3 regions of the Paenibacillus sp. FSL W7-1287 genome follow, and region 2 is predicted to be linked to each of the others. Evidence: riboswitches for the same ligand, from Rfam matches in the RefSeq annotation. Region 2 holds a riboswitch; each other region holds the start of a gene.

Region 1 (7,014 bases), 2.8 Mb from region 2:
GGAATACTCGGTTACCGTCAAATACGTACTCAGCTCAACCGAAAACTCAAAAAGAAGTATAACAAGAAGCGATATTACCGAATCATGCGGGCCCTTGGACTCAAAGCGGTCATTCGTAGGAAACGGCCAAGCTACGTGAAAACTCCTGAGATCCATATTGTTGAAAATGTAATGAATCGTAGCTTTGATGCCCATTCTCCTAATTCAAAGTGGTGTACAGATGTGACAGAACTGAAGTATGGAAATGGTTGCAAAGCCTATCTAAGCGCGATTATTGATGTGTACGATAACTCCATTGTTTCATGGGTATTAGGTCGTTCCAACAACAATAAGCTCGTAATGGATACGCTGAAGAAGGCTTACGAGAAAAATCCTGGTGTAATCCCGCTCATCCAAAGCGACAGAGGCTTCCAGTACACGTCCCATGAGTATAACCGACTCCATGTGAAATACGGATTTAGGAAAAGCATGTCTCGCGTGAGTCGATGCCTGGACAACCAGCCGATTGAGCGTTTTTGGGGGACGTACAAGTCAGAGAGCTATTATCTTACAAAGTATGACACTTATGAAAATGTCCTCAAGGATGTTAGTGAATATATCCTCTATTATAACAACTATCGCTATACAGAGCGTCTAGGCGGTTTGTCACCAAATGAATACCGGCAAGCTGCATAATAAAGAGACCCCAGTTCCATTCAAATGAGCTGAGGTCTCCAAGCAAATTATTTTTGTTATTTACACTGTCCACTTGACAGGGTGCACTTCATGTAAGCGGTCAGATACGCCTTTTTATTATTCGATTTCCTTGGCGGATATAATTTGCTGCTTGTTTGGATCAAAATAATTGTGAACAATCGAGATTTCTACACGTCTATTTTTAGCACGGCCTTCACTCGTATCGTTCGTTTCAACCGGATGATACTCCCCGTACCCAACAGGACTGAATCGCTTTGGATCTAGGTTTGTGTTCAGCAATATAATATCTAGAAACCGTACAGCACGCATAACGCTTAGATCCCAGTTAGATCGATAGGTTGCGTTTCGAATCGGTGCGTTGTCTGTATGGCCAGCGATTACGACGTTAAAGTCAGGATAGTTTTCAAGCATTTTAGCAATGCTGACAGCCAACTCGCGACCGTCTTCCTTAACTGAAGCTTCCGCTGAATCGAATAGGGCATTGTCGCGAATCGTAATGAGTAGCTGTGACATATTCAGTGATGTCTCAAGGCTGCTTGTGAGACCGTTATCGGCAATATACTCATCAATTTCTTGCTTGAGTGTATTTAGATCATGTTCGCTTTGCTCAAGAAGCTGTTCGATCTCTTGCTCCGATAATGGTTCTTCATCAGTCATTCCTTCTAAGTCGGAATTCTCATTCCCGCCGTTCTCTGCATCGGCATCTGGGCCGCGCTCTATAATAGAAGGCATATCCAATACCCCTTGTCCATTACTGAACGCAACACTGAATGCTTGGGATAGATCTTGAAACTTTTTTGCATCTACTTGGCTCATTGAATATAAAACGATGAACAGGGCAAGCAGCAATGTCAGGATGTCGGCATAGGGGACTAGCCATGATTCATCGATATGCTCTTCGTGGTCCTCATGTCTACGCTTTTTGCTCAACGTCTCCTTCCTCCTTCGCTTTCATTGCTTGACGTTCAGTTGGTGTTAAGAATACAGATAGCTTTTGTTCAATCGCAATGGTAGATACACCAGATTGAATAGAAAGCAATCCTTCTAGCATCATCAGACGAATTTGAATTTCTGCTTTAGATAGGCGTTTTAATTTGTTGGCCATCGGATGCCATAAAACATAACCTGTAAAAATACCTAGCAGCGTTGCCATAAAAGCAGCTGAAATTGCGTGTGCCAGTGACTCCATGTCGCTCATATCGGCAAGAGCAGCGATCAGACCGATAACAGCGCCTAGAACCCCGAGTGTTGGCGCATATGTACCTGCTTGCGTAAAGATTAAAGCACCGGCTTTGTGGCGCTCTTCTGTAGCGGAAATATCCTCTAGCAGTACATCTCGTACAAGATCCTGATCATTTCCATCAATAATCATACGCATACCATTTTTAAGGAACGGATCCTCGATATCATCGACTCTCGCTTCGAGTGCAAGCAAACCTTCACGACGCGTAATTCCAGCCCATTCAACAAACTGCTTTATCAGATCTTCGCGTTTCACAAGCGGACGCTCTGTGAATAGAAGCTTGAATAGTGTGCCAACCTTTTTTAGCTCTCCTAGTGGGAAGGCAATGGTAACGGCGGCAATCGTACCTACGATAATAATCATGAATGCTGCTGGATTAAGGAAGGCGCTTAAGCTTGCACCTTTCAGTACCATACCGATAATTACAGCTGCAAAACCTAAAATTAGACCAATAATTGTTGAATTCTTCATTATACACCTCTATTAATCCATTTTCGACAAAGAACTACTATTTCTATTATCGTCAAATAGGCATTCTGACATTAGAGTAAATGGTAACGATATTTAGAAGATTTAGATTTGTAGTGAGGAAATTAAGGAAATACTGTGAACAGTAGCGCAATTTTCGTTCATGCTTGCTCGAAACGGTGAGCATATATCGAGGACAATTTATGCTGCTTATGTCATAATAGACAGAAATACATAAAACAGGAGGATCACTTATGGGTGTGCGCCACGCGCGTGAATATCGTGATATTTTACAAGAGCTAACAGATGCAATAAGTAATATTGAGGATTGCTATCTGTTTTTTGAGATGGATGTAGAAGCATGGAACGAGCTGCAGGGGGAAGAAAAGCATGAGGTGCTTGAGGCTCTAGCAGATGATGTATTCTATGGACTTGGCGAGCATCCGGAGATTGAGGTCGGAAGCGGGCAAGTGATATATAACTCTAAGCTGCATCACATCGTAGTGAAAACGAATGATCAAGTGTATCACACCGTTCGGTTAATCTAACAACAGGGGCATGCGGAGCATACCTGCATGCCTGATTTAAAGGAGTTTAGACGTGAAAAAAATATTGTGGCTTGGCTGCCTTTCATATCTTGTTATCGGAATTGCTCATATTATCGGTGGATCGATTCTAGAGCAGATCGTCACGCATTATGAGATCTCATATGCCGATGGCGGCCAATGGATTATGAATCAGTTTTTAGGCTTTTTAGTGGGGGTATTATTAGGACCTTCTCTATCGACAAGACTAGGGAAAAGAATTACCATCGTCATTGCTTTTAGCGCTTTAACACTGGCAGAAGGGATATATAGTCTGCTTCCAGCGTGGGAATGGATGCTAATCATTGCGCCTTTTGCTGGATTTGGCTTCGGTATGATTGAATCAGTAATCGGGGCATTGATCATCGACTTGTTCAAGGATCAAACCGCGACAGCGATGAGTAAAATTGAAACATTTTTTGGATTAGGTGCACTATTTATTCCGCTAACAGCGGCTGTACTTATTCGATATCATATATGGGAATGGTCATTCCCGATCTTAACAGCAATAAGCGGCATAACCTTGTTGCTTTGGCTTTGTCTTTCATTCGGTAAAGACCTCGATGATAAAATTTCACAGCCTTCTAAGCAGGAGCGTGCCGCAGTGCTGCATAAACCGAAGTATCAGCAGCGAGCGTTGCCGTTTCTCATTCTGGCTATGATGTTCTTCTTCCTGTATGTTGGCGTCGAGATGAGTGTATCGAACTATCTACCATCGATTATGATTGAGCGAAGCGGACTCTCTGAGTCAAGCGCTGCAAGCATGCTTAGCTTGTTCTGGGTATTTATGGTAGTTGGTCGTGTGTTCTGCGGCGTGTTGGCTGACCGTTACGGCTATATCAAATACTTAATCGTGTCGATGGCCGTTGCTGTCATTGCCTTTATAGGTATGGTGTTCATTGAACAGGCATGGGCACAATTTGTGATGATTGCATTAAGTGGTTTAGGGTTTGCAGGAGTATTTGGCATTGGTCTTGTGTATGTGAATGCATGTCTACAGGGCATGACAGATCGCACAACGAGCTTGCTTGTCGCGTGTGGAGGCGTAGGGGGCGCATTGTTCCCTAAGCTGACGGGATGGTCTATGGACCAATATAATGCGGCAACTACGATCTCCATTGTTGCGGCGTTAGTTGCTATTATGCTAACGTTCATGATCGTCATGATGGTTTACGGTGGCAATCGTAATTTACAGGAAGCTTTACCAGCTACTCATAAATAAATATTAGTCATCATGCAACAAAGGAACGATGCTTATCGTCTATAAGGGTGTTCAATCAATGATCAGGACTAAGCTTAAAATAAGCTTATAGGATTGAACAGACAAGACAAAGCATCGTTCCTTTTTACTTGCGAGTGAATAGGTACAGGCAGTCATATTTGTACAGGTTGTGCATACATTTATAATACAGCTATCCTAAGATCGGAAAATAAAAAAGAGATACGAGTGCTCTAGTAGAGCCATCCTATCTCTTTGTCACTTATTTACTTGCTTCTACGTAATTTTCGTACTGTTCATCGGATAGTACACGTCTAGCCGTTACATAACGCGGCTTGTAGTAAGAAGAGTCTAGAGAGTCAATAGTAACGCCTTTGCTTGTAGAAGCGTGAGCGAATTTACCATCGCCTATGTAGATTCCTACGTGCGTAATACCTCCGTTGTTAGAGCCGCTTGTATCAAAGAATACAAGATCGCCAGATTTCAAGTTGTCTTTAGCAACTTTTGTTCCTTCAGATGCTTGATCTGCAGAACGGCGAGGTAGCTCAACATCCATCTTTTCGAAAATATAACGAACAAATCCAGAACAATCAAACCCGCTAGTAGTATTACCGCCGTACTTGTACTTTGTTCCTTTTACATCCTCAATATTGGTAAGCATTGAAGACGAGCTAGCAGAAACGCTTCCTGCTGAGAACGCTAACAGTAAGGTGATCGCTAATACCATTATGCTAAGCTTTTTCACAATTTAAGTCTCCTTCCAGATGTGCCGACGAGGTTAGCTGACGGGTTCGGTTGAAGGTTCCCTATGAATCTACCGTCACGAGCACTCGCAACGCAGTTCAATTCACCCCAAATGGATCCCCCGTTTCTCATGATTTCTCATAAGAATTTGGCAATAGGCTTACTTGTTACTTGTCAGATGTTACAAGCAATATAATAAACTGAAAATCTAATTCTGTGTAAAATGTGAGAAGATTCTAATCGTTTTCATATTTCTCTCAGAATTGATAGGATAGAGAAATAAGATACGTATCCGTCAAAAACGCTAAAACAGGTTGATGAAACGGATGATTTGGTGTGTAAAATGGGTGTATTTTCATGAAAAGTTGTGTATCATAGAGGGATAAATACTCGCTTACGTGAAAGGTTGGTATAGATGGAAAACAGTAACGAAACGAAATCAGTTGCTTCTAATTTTATAAAACATATAGTAATAGATGATTTGCAGGAAGGAAGAGTAAATGAGGTCATCACTCGTTTTCCACCAGAGCCTAATGGATATCTACACATTGGTCATGCGAAATCTATCTGCCTTAACTTTGAACTGGCAGATGAGTTTAAAGGGAAAACAAATCTTCGCTTTGACGATACGAACCCAGTAAAAGAGGATACTGAATATGTAAACTCGATTAAAGAAGATGTTCAGTGGCTTGGATTTGATTGGGACAATCTGTACTATGCCTCTGATTATTTTGAAGAGTTATACAACCGCGCGGTGCTACTTATTAAGAAGGGCAAGGCCTATGTATGTGACTTATCTGCTGAGGAGATGCGTACGACGAGAGGGACGTTAACGGAGCCTGGGCAAAACAGTCCTTATCGTGATCGCTCCGTGGAGGAGAATCTTGATCTGTTTGCACGCATGAGAGCGGGAGAATTTAAGGACGGAGAACGTGTGCTTCGTGCAAAAATTGATATGGCTTCATCTAATATAACGATGCGCGATCCTGTCTTGTACCGTATCGCTCACGCTCATCATCACCGCACAGGCGATGCATGGTGCATTTATCCGATGTATGACTTTGCTCATCCGCTAAGTGATGCAATTGAAGGCATTACACATTCGATCTGTACACTTGAGTTTGAGGATCACAGACCGTTATATGACTGGGTTGTTGCAGAGTGTGAGATGGACGCTCAGCCGCGTCAGTATGAGTTCGCTCGTCTTAACATTACAAATACGATTATGAGTAAGCGATATCTGAAATCTCTCGTCGATGAGGGTGTTGTAGAGGGCTGGGATGATCCTCGTATGCCGACGATCAGTGGGATGCGTCGCAAAGGCTATACAGCGGAAGCGATCCGCAACTTCTGTCGTGAGATTGGCGTAGCGAAAGCGAACAGTACGATTGAGGAAAGCTACCTGGAATATTTCATTCGCGAGGATCTAAAGCTGAAGGCTCCGCGTACGATGGCTGTACTAGATCCGATTAAAGTCGTAATTACAAACTATCCAGAGGGTCAAGTGGAATGGCTGGATGCAGAAATTAATGCTGAAAATCCAGAGATGGGCATCCGTCAAATTCCGTTTTCTCGTGAGATTTATATTGAACGCGAGGACTTTATGGAAAATCCGCCGAGCAAATACTTCCGTTTGTTCCCTGGCAACGAGGTTCGTCTTAAGCATGCTTACTTCATCGTGTGCAATGAAGTTGTAAAAAATGAGCAAGGCGAAATTATCGAGCTACGCTGCACCTATGACCCTGAGACGAAGTCTGGCAGTGGGTTTACAGGTCGTAAAGTAAAGGGCACGATTCATTGGGTAGAAGCATCGATGGCAGTTCCAGCACAGCTGCGTTTGTTCGAACCACTAATTGAAGATGCGCCGGAATTGAAGGATGTACCGTTTCTTGAGCGGATTAACCCTAACTCTATGCGCATCGTTAACGGATATATTGAGCCTAACATGAAGGATGCTCAAACAGGCGACAAGTTCCAATTTTTCCGCCATGGCTATTTCTGTGTGGATCCTGCTAGAGGCGAAGACAATCAACTTGTGTTTAACCGAGTTGTCTCTCTAA
Region 2 (7,014 bases):
CCGAAAGCAAAGCCTGATACCTCTTCAGGATCATAGCCACCCATTTCAAGCACTCGTGGATGCACCATACCGCAGCCCAAAATCTCTAGCCAGCCTGTGTGCTTACACATACGACAGCCATTTCCGCCACATTGCGCACAGGTCACATCAACCTCAGCGCTTGGCTCTGTAAATGGGAAGAAGCTCGGGCGAAGACGAATCTGTGTATGCTCACCGAACATTTGCTGTGCAAATTGCAGCAGCGTTCCCTTCAAATCACTCATTCGTACGTTTTTGCCGACAACTAAGCCTTCAACTTGGTTGAACTGGAAGGAATGCGTTGCATCATCATCGTCTCGGCGATAAACCTTACCCGGGCAAATGATACGGATCGGAGTTTCACCGCGATGTGCTTGCATTGCTCGGACCTGTACAGGGGATGTTTGTGTTCTCATCAAAATTTCCTCTGTAATATAGAACGTATCCTGCATATCACGTGCGGGGTGATTCTTCGGTAAATTCAACGCTTCAAAATTGTAATAGTCCGTTTCGACCTCTGGACCTTCAGCAACGGAGTAGCCTAATCCAATGAAGATATCCTCAATTTCTTGTGCTACCTTGTTGAGTGGATGTACAGCTCCTGTAGGCAACTGACGTCCTTGCAATGTCACATCGATCGTTTCTTCACGAAGACGACGGTCTGTTTCAGCTTGTTGGATGGCCTGTTGCTTTTTCTCAATCACTTCTTCGATCGCTGCGCGCACATCATTAGCGACTTGACCGATAATTGGACGCTCTTCTGCACTTAGGCTACCCATACCACGCAGCACCTCAGTGAGTGCACCTTTTTTACCTAAGTATCTTACGCGCAATTCTTGAAGCGAGCTTGCTAGATCAATGTTTTCCAGCGCGGCAAGCGCCTCGTTTCGTAGTGCTTCTAATTTTTCTTTCATGCGAATCCCTCCAATTTGCTATACCAATATATAAAAAAAGGCTCTTCCTCCCCGAAGGGACGGAAGAACCGTGGTACCACCCTAATTTAGATAGCTAATGCTATCACTTAGATCTCTGTATCGTAGAGTTACGTGCAGCTCTACAGCCTCTGTCAAACAGAAGGTTCAAGTGCATGCTCCAGAGTGAATTTCCGCAGGCAGTGACTATCGATCAGCTTTCAATCTATGGCTGTTCGTCCCTGTATAGTTTGTTTGCGTACTTATCTCCATCAACGCTTTTTATTATAACCCCGTGATCAGTGGGGGCTTTTTGAACAACTCTTTAAATAATATGTTCAAATAGCCTACTTTCAGCACCGAGAAGATTGGATAAAGCTAAGGGATGAGGAGCGCAGCGTACGTTGTTGGTACGTGAGCACCGGAAGACCTGGCTGAATTCAATATTCGATGTCGATTAACCTTACAGTGCTACCTTCGTGATCAAAGGGGGCTTTTGAACAACTCCTATACATTATAAGCAAAAGTACAGGTTAGCGCAACTACGCCATGCCCTAATTCTCAAAGGAAAAACTAAATTGCCGCTCCTGTCCACTTGCAAATACGATGTCTACAGTCGCATGCCATAACGTTGGGTATGGCAGCTTCAACTCTTTAAGAGAGAACTGCTGCTCGATAAACCCAGGAAACTCAATATTGTCTTCAATCGGAATAGACTGCAATATATATGCGCGAGCAGATGTTTTTGGCTTATCATCTGCATATAATGATAGCTGTACGTTCGCTACTTTGCCTTCTTCCTTCAAGGTCCATAGACTTAAACTAAACGTATTGGGTCCTGGCGCATTTGGTGAAAGCTTCACCGTATAATGGAGCTCATCTCCCATTTGATGTCTATTCAATGCATTCTCTGCACTAGGCAGCGGACTAATCGTGCTCATTAGTGCAGCAAGTGCAATAACGACGAGAAGTGTCATATATTCGATCTTCAATAGTCGTGACTTTCTATCGGCCTGATGCTTTCGTATGTAGGTATTAGCAGTGTAGCCAAGCCATATCGCAATCAATATAGCAATGATTTTTACTAGCAATAGCTGCCCCCAGCTTGTATACAATAGATAGCTTATACTCGGAAGAATAAGAGCTGTTAACGCAATACCGCTCACACTAGCGATTGCTATCGTCAGCCAAAGCAGCTTTGTAAAGCGCTCTAGAAATGTCCTTACTTGCTCCGTTCCATCCTTCCAATTGACTAGAAAATAGATCACGCCACCGACCCAAATCGAGATCGTAGCGAGATGAATAAAATCAAACAATATAATTAAGCTATCGGACGAAGCATGACCGTTCATACTTTCCGCAAGCAATAGCAGCACAATAATGATCAGCCTTGCAGCCTGTAGCTTTTGAACGAATAAGCCGATCGCACTTAGTAGCAGTAAAGCAAGCCAGGTACGTCCAGTCGAACCTTCAATAAGGAGCGGTGCAATCTGCTCCACACCCCCAAAGGATTGTGCCCATTGAACAACCTGAGCGAATATAGCTAATATGACTGCAAGCAGCAAGCTTCTGTTAACCGTTTGGATGATACTCTCTCGCCATTGAATTCGCGTTTCTGCTATAGCATTACGGACAAAGCTATCCACCATAATCAAACCACTTAGTGAAATTAACAACCCATAGACGATTAGTTTGGTTATGTACACGAAGATTTCCAATTTGACACTCCCTTTAATATTTTGTTCATGACTCCAAGTTGACTTTATGTAAAACCCTTAATAATGATCGCTACATAGACATATCCATGAAATATTGTATGATAATGCTAGAGCTGCACTTCATTTCCGCCTCGTGGTGCAGAAGCGTATCTTTCTCTCATAGTCGTACATCCTAAATGAAAGATGCGACAAATGATTAAAGGAGCTGAAAACGTTGGGCAGACAAACGAGCGCTATTGTTGAGCAATCTTTACGAATGTTAATGGAAAACAGTTCTATCTTACCACAACTAGCAGATAAAAAAAGAGAGCAGGCCTTTCAATCACTGGGAGCGATATTATCGACTCCAAATAAAACACATAAGGCTTTCCTTCGTATCACGCTAGACAGCGGGGTAGTTGTTCGAATACCAGCTTATCGCATCCAGCATAACGATGCGTTAGGACCATACAAAGGCGGCATTCGGTTTCACGAATCGGTAAATGAGGATGAAGTTACGAATTTAGCTGCGTTAATGACACTAAAAAACGCATTGCATGATGTTCCTTTTGGTGGCGGGAAAGGCGGAGTATGTATAAACCCAAGACAATACTCTGAACGTGAGCTGTATATGATCTGCAAAAAATATGTACAGTACTTTACTGACATACTTGGACCAGATAAGGATATTCCAGCACCCGATATGGGTACTAGCGAGCGCGAGATGGATTGGATGGCTGCCGAATACAAGAGCATTCATCCTGGCCAGCCATATCTCGGCAGCTTCACCGGCAAGAGCATTGCATTCGGTGGCTCGCTTGGAAGAAAAGAGGCTACCGGCAAGGGCGTTTATTTCGTATTTAAGTATATGCTGCAGCAGTATGTAAACAGTCACCTATCTGTACTTGATGCATACAATAATCCATATGTTACTACAGTAAAACGTTTTATTAATCGTCCACTTTCGATAGCGATTCAAGGCTTTGGTAATGTTGGCTCCGTCGTAGCCTCTGAGGCTTTCAAGGATAATGATGGAATGCATAAAGTCGTTGCAGTAAGCGATCGCAATGTCACGCTATATAGTGAGCAAGGACTGCCTATTGATAAGCTGCTAAGCTTCAGCAGATTGCATCAAGGCGAACTGCCTATGAACGAGCAGCAGCTGCAAGAGGCTGATGTGCAGGCAACTATACTTGATCGTGAGGCAGTTTTATATCATGACGTTGATGTGTTGTTTTTAGCGGCGCTTGAAGAGCAGATTCATCAACATAATGTTGCTAAAGTGAAAGCAAGTATTATTGTCGAAGGAGCAAACGCCCCTATCACGGGAGAGGCAGACGAGGCACTTGCCAAGCGGCATGCCATCGTAATACCTGACATACTGGCAAACGCTGGCGGAGTTATTGTTTCATACTTTGAGTGGCTACAGGGAAGAGATACAAAGTTTTTCAGTGAAGAGCAGGTTTATGAGATGCTATTCGATAAAATGAGTACGACGCTTAATCAGGTGCTCCCGCTTTACTTCCAACAGCCCCAACAGCTGCGCCAATGCTGCTATAACCATGCAGTTATGAGATTATCAAACATATTGTACCGCCAAGGAAAACTATACTAACAATAAAAAGAAGGATAGTTCGTTACCGAACTATCCTTCTCCTTCCAAACAATTTACTTACTTGCTGGCCATTTCAGGTGTCGTCAGCTGATCGTAAAAATCAACATATTTATCCTTTTTATCCGAATTGCGCAATGCCATTGCAGATCGTGGATGCTCATCCAGCACACCAGTAACCATGTACGGAATGATGTAGCCCCATTCCACTTCCTCACGCATTGGAATCATATATTTCTCAATCATATCAAGTACTGGACGAACATTGTACTTTGTATTCTGCAATTCTGTAACAAGCAACTCTGTATTACAGTTGCCCGCAGCACGCCCCATACCATATACGGAAGCATCCAGCAGCTCTACTCCTTTGCCTGCTGCAATCAGCGTATTAGCAAAAGCTAACTGAAGGTTGTTATGCGCATGGACACCAAGACGTTTATTAGGCAGATGCTCTTGGAATTTATCAACGAGATAACTCATATCCGAAGGCTTTAGGCTTCCGTAGGAATCAACAACATATACAACATCTACAACACTTTCATTAATTAGCTTGAACGCTTCAACTAACTGGTTCTCCAGTACGTTAGATAGTGCCATAATGTTAATTGTCGTTTCATAGCCGCGGTCGTGGAAGATTTGAACAAGTTCAAGAGCCTTGTCCACATCCTGTATGTAACAGGCAACACGAATGAGATCCAGCATGCTTTCACTGCGAGGCAAGATATCATTCTCATCCACTCTACCAATATCGACAAGTGCAGACAGCTTCGTATGTCCTTTGTTAGGGATGACCTTACGTAGAAAATCATCATCTAAAAAGCGCCAAGGACCTGCAGAATCTGCTCCCTTCAGAAGCTTAGGAGAGTTTTTATAGCCGATTTCCATATAGTCCACACCAGCTTCATTCAAGCTATTATACAAATGCTGAACGAATTCAACACTGAAATCCCAATTATTTACAAGGCCACCATCACGGATCGTACAATCAACAATCTTACAATGTGTCGTTTTTGACTGCATATCTGATACTCCTTCTACTCTGAACGTCAGTTCTGTTTTTCTTACCATCATACTTGATATTGTAACATAACGCAAAATAAAAAAAATTGTGCACAAGTATAATATTGATTCGTAAATCTTATTAGAAGAACGGTTTCATTTACAAACCGGATAAAAACCCTTAAAATAAACATATATTCGCTTAATTTTTCACTAGAAAAAGCGGGGGAACCAAACGCCTTAAGGGGTGAATCCGGACTACCTATAATTACCTGTACGAAAAAGTCTGTAGAAAAGACTTTTTTCAGCAGATTAATAGGTGAACGGTAGGGCCTACTCTCTTGCCCGAACCCGACAGCTAACCTCGTCAGCGTGAAAGGAGAGATGTGCAATGTCTATTTGTCCATCGAATGATTTTCAAAATGTTCAACCTGAAGCCGCTGTGCTTCACATTCAACGGATCGAAGTTTTTGTTATCCCTGCTCTTGCAGTCGATGCCAATGGCTATCGTGTGTGCTTGAGAATTTCAAGCAATCGAGGATATGGCTGGAGTGAAATTTTTATCGATGATTCAGATATCAGCTTTCATCTCCAGGATTGGGAACATCAACTTACCCCATTTGTCGGTCCTTCCACCATTTCTAACCTTACTGAGCTAATTTCCAATACATTGAAGCAATATGAAACGTATGATCAGCGGGCTATTTATTTGTTCACCAACGCTTTACATCAATTAAACTTTTTACCTGATGGTTCCCATCAGGCTCAAGTCGATGAAGAATTAATCCTTCGGAGCCGTGCAGTTTCCTATCTTTCGTTGTACTAAACAAAATCCCCTTACCAATAAGCTAATCGTTGATTACAACGAAGCTTATGGAAGGGGATTTTACTTATTGTTTGTTATTATCTATTATGCAAATGTAAATTATTTATTTAAAGCAACGAGCCAGCCGAATGGATCTTCTACTTTGCCCTTTTGGATACCTGTAATGGTGTCGTAAATTTTCGCTGAAAGCTCTCCAGTTTTACCTTCGTTAATTACATACTTCTCATTATGATAGCTTAGTTCACCAATTGGTGAGATAACGGCAGCTGTCCCTGTGCCGAAAGCTTCCTCTAGTTTGCCGTTATGATGCGCTTCAATGAGCTCATCAATAGAAATGCGGCGCTCCTCTACAGGCACATCCCAATGTTTAAGCAGCGTAATCACTGAGTTACGAGTAATACCATCAAGGATGCTTCCGTTAAGCATCGGAGTAACGACTTTACCGTCTATTTTGAAAAAGACGTTCATGCTTCCAACTTCCTCGATGTATTTACGATGAACACCATCTAGCCATAATACTTGGGAATAGCCGCGGTCCTTCGCTTCTTCCTGTGCATTCAAACCTGCCGCATAGTTACCAGCAGTTTTCGCTTCACCTACACCACCTGCAACGGCGCGTACAAAGTGAGATTCAACATGGATTTTAACGGGATTAACCCCTTCTGCGTAATATGCACCAACTGGTGACATAATGATCATAAACAGATAGCTTAACGAAGGATTAACGCCTAATGCTGGCTCCGTCGCAATAATAAACGGACGAATATACAAGCTTGTGCCTTCAGCTGCTGGAACCCAGTCGCGATCTACATTTAGAAGCTCCATAAGACCGTTATAAGCAAGATCCTCATCAAGATGCGGAATACTTAGACGAGCATTAGATTTATTCAAACGCTCAAAGTTTTTTCTAGGACGAAACAGCTTTATGCCGTCTTCTGTGCGGTAAGCTTT
Region 3 (7,014 bases), 890 kb from region 2:
ATAATCGGAGATGGATTTGATATCGTGACCACTGCTAACGCCAAGCGCAATGAACGTAACGACGATGCCTACAGCAGCAGCAATCAAGGCATTGGTCATCTTGAAACTTATTTTTACATTTTCCTTCTTCAGCTTAGGTAAATGCTTAAAGCACAACAAGAAGAGAACGACAGACACTGTTTCAACAATAAGCTGCGTTAATGCCAAATCTGGCGCTCGGAACAGTACGAACAGCAATGTCACCATATATCCAACAGCACCTGTTAGCAAAATCGATGCAATTCGATTTTGAGACAGAGGTACAGCTAACGCTGCCAAGCCAAGTGCTACAATTGCAGCAAGCTCATAGCCATCAATCGGTGCATGATCACTAAAGTCTAGCGTGTAAACCGGTAGAGCTAGCATCGTAGTACTAAGTGCAATCACGAAAAGCATAAAAATGTAGATCAAATATTGGCGAATCGATCCGTTCATATATAACGAAGTCAGTTTCTCGGAAGCATACTCACTACCTTCAAGAGTCTTGTCATATAGTCGGTTCAGGGTAAAGCGCGCTTTCTCGCCACTGCCTGAAAGAACCCAGCCTCGCTTTTTGTATAGGATGACCAGTAAAGCCCCAATCGCGATTAGCGCTGCTGTCATCCATACCTCTGTCGTCCATCCATGCCACATTCGAATATGGATATGAAAATGCTCTCCCGGTGTAAGTAAATGAGGATGTACAGAAGTCATCGCAGGCTCGATCAACCAAGTTGCAGGAAGAGCTGGAAATAGACCAATAGCAAGTGCAAGTGACGCTAGAACTGTCGGAGATACGAGTAAGCCAATGCTCGCTTCATGCGGCTTAATATGGTAACGCTCCTTGTCATATTTCCCACCAAATGTACGGACTAATAGAATGATGCTATACATGAAGGTGAATACACTTGCAATCCAAGCCAATACAGGAATCAAAACTCCCCAGCTTTCCAAGCTCCACATATTCAATTCTCTTATATTCAGCACGGAGGTAAAAAACATTTCCTTACTCAGAAATCCACCAAATGGCGGTAAGCCAGCCATGGAGAATGCACCGATAGACGCAATGGTAAACGTAACAGGCATTATGCGAATTAATCCGCCTAGTTTTCGTAAATCACGCGTTCCAGTCTCATGATCTACAATTCCAACTACCATAAATAAGGCACCCTTAAACACGGCATGGTTGAATAAATGGAATAATCCCGCTGTTGTGGCCTGAGCAAAGAATAAAGCAAGCGCAGTATTGGTTTGCAAGCCTGCTGCAGAGCCAAGTCCCAGCAAGCACATAATTAATCCCAACTGACTAATCGTCGAGTAAGCGAGTAGTGCCTTTAAGTCAGTTTGTCTTATCGCCTTCATCGATCCGTATATTAGCGTTATTAGACCACCGATCGAAACAATCCAGAACCATTGGGCCTGCATAGCAAATATCGGACTGCATCGAGCAACAAGGTACAAGCCTGCTTTCACCATCGTAGCTGAATGCAAATAAGCACTTACTGGAGTAGGAGCTTCCATAGCATCTGGCAGCCATATATGGAAAGGAAACTGCGCTGACTTGGTGAAGGCTCCAAGCAGCACTAGTATCAGTGCTGGTACGATGAGCGAGTGCCCTGTAATGCTATCTACCTGAGATATAATCTCACGGATACTAAATGTTCCCGTCATGACATAAAGCAGAATAAATCCTGCAAACATCGCCAGGCCACCAAACACAGTAATTAGCATGGATTTTAATGCTCCATACTGCGATCTTTCTCGCTCATACCAGTACGCGATTAGTAAAAAGGACGCGATACTGGTTATCTCCCAGAAAGCATATAGAACAAGTAAATTATCAGAAAGAACAACACCAAGCATTGCCCCCATGAACAGGAGAAGATATGCATAGAAACGCTGCTGGTCTTTTTTCTCTTCATCAAGATAATAAATCGAGTACAGAACAACAAGTAAGCCGATACCGCTGATTAAAAGCGCAAACAATAAAGATAAGCCATCCAAATAAAATGTAATCGTAATGTCAAGACTCGAAATCCACGACGCTGCATGGATGATTGGAGCTTCCTGAACTTGCGGAATATGCGACAAAAAAAATACAAAAAGCAGTATTGGAACCGGCAAGGCCAGCCACCCTCTATGCATACTTTCAAGAAACTTGCGACTGACTAGCAGCACCGCAGAGAATAAAAAAGGTATGAAAACAGCAATATGTAGTAAAAACAATCAAGTTCCTCCTTCTTTCATTCTATTTTTCATCATTCCCATTTCGATGCAAACAAATCGCTAGATCATGGAGAACATAAAAAAAACGCAAAAAGAGCCCGCTGTGTGCAGGCTCCTCCAGGGTCTTACTCATATGATATTGTAAGTGCAGTATATTCGCGAAATAAAAACGACCAACATATGTTAAAATTTAATTTAACGTATTCTCAGTCATTTGTAAAGCAAAATTCAAGTTTCTACTTGAAGCAGTTTGGCAACGATTATGTATAGTTACCTTCGGATCTGGTCACACTGTTGATAAAAACGTACGGAGGAGATCTTTTGCCAAGCCGTCAAATTATCACCTGTTCTATTATATTTCTCGCCATACTAATCTCAGGTTTTTGGCTCAATAATGCTAGCCATGAACAAACAAATTCGCATTTACTTTTTGCAAAATGGATAAATGACGTTAATGTATCAGAAGGTCAAAGTATAAACTCATCCGCATCTTATTACCCTAGAGAATATGTTCGTATTTTGCCCAGAAACGACGATTTCACGGAATTCAGCCCTACTCTACCATAGCAACATATAACACAAATTCCCCTAAAGTAGGTTATGCTCAACAATATTTCGGAAGATCTCTTTACTTTTGGCTTATAATATTTTAGTATGAGTTACGATAAATCAATATATCACTGCTTAATCCTCCTTTAGGGAGGAGCGGGGGAACCATAGAAGCATGAACTGCTTCAGGGGTGAATTCTTTCTGAATCCAGAAAGAACGGGTACTCTCAGACCCGAATCCGACAGCTAACCTCGTCAGCGTAATGAGAGAGCCTTCATGCATTTTTGGGTTTGTTATGACACATCCAAAAGCTTGGTAGCGGACTTCTCTGCTTCCAAGCTTTTTTGATTGCCCAGTACAAACAAAACAATGAATATCCAACAAAGGAGTATAGCAATGACGAGCGGTGAAAAAATTATGGTATGCGTTAGTCACGTTGCAAATGGTGAGCAACTAATCCACCGTGGAGGTGAATTGTCGAAATTACTTCAATGTCCCTTATATGTACTAAGTGTTAGTTATGGCGAAGATAATCAAGCAAAGTCAAATAATGATTTAATTTGGAAAAGCAAAAGTGATGAATGGGGAGCAAAGCTACTGGTCCAATCCAACGAAAACAAAAAAACATGTGAAGTTATAGCTGAAACTGCCAAGCGATATAACATTACACAATTGATTATCGGTCAATCCCCGCAAACTCGTTGGCAGGAAATTATGAACGGTTCTATCGTGAATGAATTGCTATATCGACTTAACGAGGTCGACATACATATCGTTTCACTTCATCGTTCCTATCAATTGGAACAGAAAGGGAATCGTCAGGCTTTATAGATTTTCGTATTTCACAAAATTGGAATATAATATACAATAGTGCAATTGCCTTAGTTCGAGCTTCTATCGGGCTAAGGCAACTGCATTTTGTGCAGTACGAACTGCTGTTTTATACGTATGGCTTCTAGTCTGCTCTTCTAATAAACAATCGAATGATCATTATGAGTAAGGCAATATGAACCATAAATCCAATGATAAAATTGTAGATTGCAGCGAACGTTTCACCTTTAGACCCCTCTAAAAATATTTTTGCGGGCCAAAAAGTCGGAATCCATACCGCTACCCATTGCCACACATCTGGAACAAAGAAAATAACGATGGGTCCAGCGATAAATACAATTGCACCTATTTTGTATAAGGCTAATCCCTCAACTTTATTTGCAGAGAAAGCTGCCACTAGCATTGCAAAGCATGGTGCTTCGATGACCAATAAGACGAGCATCAGTAAATATTCGATGTGAAACTCAGTGAGTCCAGAATATACTAAAAACATTACTGACCATATAGCGCTTATCACGATAGGTAATATCAATCTGTATACTAAGTAACCTTTTCTCATAAGTGGGGTTACTGCAAAATAGGAGATTATATTCTCATCTCGTTCATCCAACATTAATAATCCAGTCATAATCCCTAACAGCATTGGTATGGTGACAATAAACAAAGCTGTAGTAAAGTCTCTATATGGATTTAGATCAAAGGAGTAACTTGTCTCTAACCAATGAGCTGTCATTGGAAATCCAAAACGAGTGAGTATGATTAAGATCAAAGGACCTAAAAATCCAACGATTAATACGGGGTCAGTTCCTGCGTGTCGGATATCGTTCATTAATAGCACTTGGTACTTTTTCATAATCCATCTCTCCCCTCTCCTATTTTCCCCAGCACATATTTCTTATAAGAGTAGCTAGCCCAGACATAGATCCCATAATTCCATATGAGCAGAATAAAAAGAGAATATCCAATTTGTACAGTTGTCAAATCAGAGATGGCGGATTCCAATAGAAGTAACGTCCCTTCCGTTGGAAGAAGAAGGTAAAGCTTAGTATTCCAGATGTCAAAAAAACCGAGCAATGGAAGTGCTAAAGGTAATGCATAGACTTGAGACATCATGATAAAGCCGTTAATCGTATGGTAACGAACGACAACACTGATTGATAATAACGTCATTAAACTCGAAGTTAACACAACGCCAACTGAAAACAGTACAGGTGACTTCGGAATTCCGATTGAAGTTAGATGAATCACCCAAGCTGCTATTAAAGATAAACATGATAAAGAAGCTACTTTCGCAAACAAATAATCTCGAGTTCGCATAGGTGTAACAAAAAGAGGGTCATGTATTCCTTGATCTCGCTCAAGAAGTAAAATTCCTCCAGCTAAAATCAACCCCAATGCACTTGGATCACTAAAGGTTAATAATATAACACTCTTGTGCAGATACGCTTCCGGAATATAGTTCAGTAGGAGCCAATAACAAGCACATACAAAGGCATATGCAAAATAAAAGCCATGACGCCACTGGAATCTGAAATCAAAAGCAAAAGCAGTAATGAATCTCATATTAGCCTTCTCCCTGTCACTTCAATAAAGATCTGCTCAAGTGAAGCCTCTTGAGAATGAATCGTCTCTATGGAGTACTCTTTGATCAGATTTAGAAATGTATGATTTTCTCCTATTCCTTGCTGGGGAAATGCTGCACTCATTAATTCCCCCTCATTCCGATATTCGACAACAATTCTTTGTTTACCCTTACGAAGTTTAAGCTCCCGAGGGGAGTCAATTAGCTTAATTTGTCCATCTACGATAAAAGCGACACGATCGCATAATTCCTCAGCTGCTTGCATGTTATGCGTTGTGATTAATACCGTTTTACCTTCTTTCCTTTTTTCTAGAATTAACTCCTTCATCCGCTGGGCATTGACGGGATCCAAACCTGAGGTTGGTTCATCAAGGAAGAGGATATCTGGGTTATTTAAGAGTGCACGGCAAAAATTCAATCGCATTTTCATTCCTTTGGACAATTGAGAAACCTTCATATTTGTTGCCTGATCTAAGCCGACCTGCTCAAGTAACGTTTTTGGGTTTTCAGTACGACCAGCATAGAGTGAACCAAAGAATTTTAAGTTCTCTAACACAGAAAACTTGGAATAAAAGTTTGGAAACTCAAACGCTACTCCTATTCGTTCATAGTAGTTAGGGCCGATATCTTTAATCTCTTTATCCATCACTTTGACACTGCCTTGATATCCCTTCAGTATACCGATCAATATTTTTTGCGTTGTACTTTTCCCTGCTCCTGATGGGCCCAAAAACCCGAAAACTTCCCCCTTTTGAATATTAAAACTCATACCATGAATCGTCGGCTCTAGTCTTCCCGGATAAGTAAAGTTAAGGTTCTGTACATCAATCATTAATATCCCCCCGTTTTAAAGACAAAAAGAGCCCGCTGTGTGCAGGCTCCTCCAGTTAAACCAATGTTCAGTTTTATAGTTTCAACTTATCACGTCTGGTTGATTTTTACAATATTTTTTTGTTGCTCATTTCAAGCTCTTTCTATATTATTTCATCGCTTAATTAATTCATAGTTGTTTATCTGTTAATCATTCATCTGAAATTACTGATTCGGCGATTTCAACTAGTATATCCGCTGTAACTTGATTTTCTATACGAGTGTCTATCGCAAGCCAATATTGCCAACCATTTTTCTCAAAGACTAGAATGTTAAATCCTCCATTAAACATAGATCCTCCCCCATACAATATTCTTTTAGTAGTAAAGTAAATTGCATGGCTACCGTCACTTAGTTTATATAATTTCTTATTTCTTTTAAACTTTGTGATATTTATTCTCTGTTCAATTGGTCTTATATCGATCATATAATGGTACTCCCCGTGTGCTTCGTGGAGATATTCGATATTAAGTTCGTCATTATGGTTATTCTTATCCTTTATACATCTTCCTAAGTGATGAGTAAATTGTACCGGTGGTAATTTAATTGGCAAGTGAAGTTCTCGTTGATTATGTATTTCACATTCCTTTAATGCTTCTTCAACTGATTTAAATCCGATTTCGAGATAAGGCTTTTCAAATGGAGGAATATCAGTTTGTGTGTTATCTGTTGCATGCACATAGATATTGGCGGTGAAAAAACTGAATATGAGTAAATAGACAAGGTAAGCTCGCTTCATGTACCAGTAACACACCTTCTTATAGACGTAGTATGTAAAGATGAGTTATATTGTTACCAAAAAAGATAAAATCAACCAACGACGAAAATGTTCATATTTCCAATTTGACTCGCTGAGAGCTTTAGTGTTCAACATCCTTCAGATTCAAAGTGTTATTGTTGATTAGAATCGTATGATCATTCTCCCATTGAATATTAA

What was found. Region 2 has a riboswitch for cyclic di-AMP ahead of NSQ99_RS14765 (hypothetical protein). Riboswitches for the same ligand answer to the same signal wherever they lie in the genome.
Region 1: linked by a shared signal. The riboswitch ahead of NSQ99_RS01875 (C40 family peptidase) and the one ahead of NSQ99_RS14765 (hypothetical protein) in region 2 are both predicted to bind cyclic di-AMP.
Region 3: linked by a shared signal. The riboswitch ahead of NSQ99_RS10795 (hypothetical protein) and the one ahead of NSQ99_RS14765 (hypothetical protein) in region 2 are both predicted to bind cyclic di-AMP.

The regions. Positions count from the first base shown of each region.
Region 1 covers NZ_JBBORD010000001.1:397,684-404,697, reverse strand. The annotation lists gene NSQ99_RS01900 (IS3 family transposase) at 1-675, shown strand, start outside; gene motB (flagellar motor protein MotB) at 793-1,626, opposite strand; gene motA (flagellar motor stator protein MotA) at 1,610-2,410, opposite strand; gene NSQ99_RS01885 (hypothetical protein) at 2,662-2,955, shown strand; gene NSQ99_RS01880 (MFS transporter) at 3,008-4,213, shown strand; gene NSQ99_RS01875 (C40 family peptidase) at 4,473-4,955, opposite strand; cyclic di-AMP (ydaO/yuaA leader) riboswitch at 4,963-5,118, opposite strand; gene NSQ99_RS01870 (glutamine--tRNA ligase/YqeY domain fusion protein) at 5,370-7,014, shown strand, end outside.
Region 2 covers NZ_JBBORD010000001.1:3,246,380-3,253,393, forward strand. The annotation lists gene pheS (phenylalanine--tRNA ligase subunit alpha) at 1-932, opposite strand, end outside; gene NSQ99_RS14750 (copper resistance D family protein) at 1,484-2,635, opposite strand; gene NSQ99_RS14755 (Glu/Leu/Phe/Val family dehydrogenase) at 2,862-4,241, shown strand; gene NSQ99_RS14760 (aldolase catalytic domain-containing protein) at 4,299-5,258, opposite strand; cyclic di-AMP (ydaO/yuaA leader) riboswitch at 5,427-5,625, shown strand; gene NSQ99_RS14765 (hypothetical protein) at 5,629-6,063, shown strand; gene NSQ99_RS14770 (branched-chain amino acid aminotransferase) at 6,163-7,014, opposite strand, start outside.
Region 3 covers NZ_JBBORD010000001.1:2,360,660-2,367,673, reverse strand. The annotation lists gene NSQ99_RS10800 (Na+/H+ antiporter subunit A) at 1-2,244, opposite strand, end outside; cyclic di-AMP (ydaO/yuaA leader) riboswitch at 2,916-3,068, shown strand; gene NSQ99_RS10795 (hypothetical protein) at 3,191-3,625, shown strand; gene NSQ99_RS10790 (hypothetical protein) at 3,750-4,478, opposite strand; gene NSQ99_RS10785 (fluoroquinolone export ABC transporter permease subunit) at 4,475-5,188, opposite strand; gene NSQ99_RS10780 (ABC transporter ATP-binding protein) at 5,185-6,039, opposite strand; gene NSQ99_RS10775 (hypothetical protein) at 6,229-6,816, opposite strand; gene NSQ99_RS10770 (DUF5412 family protein) at 6,938-7,014, opposite strand, start outside.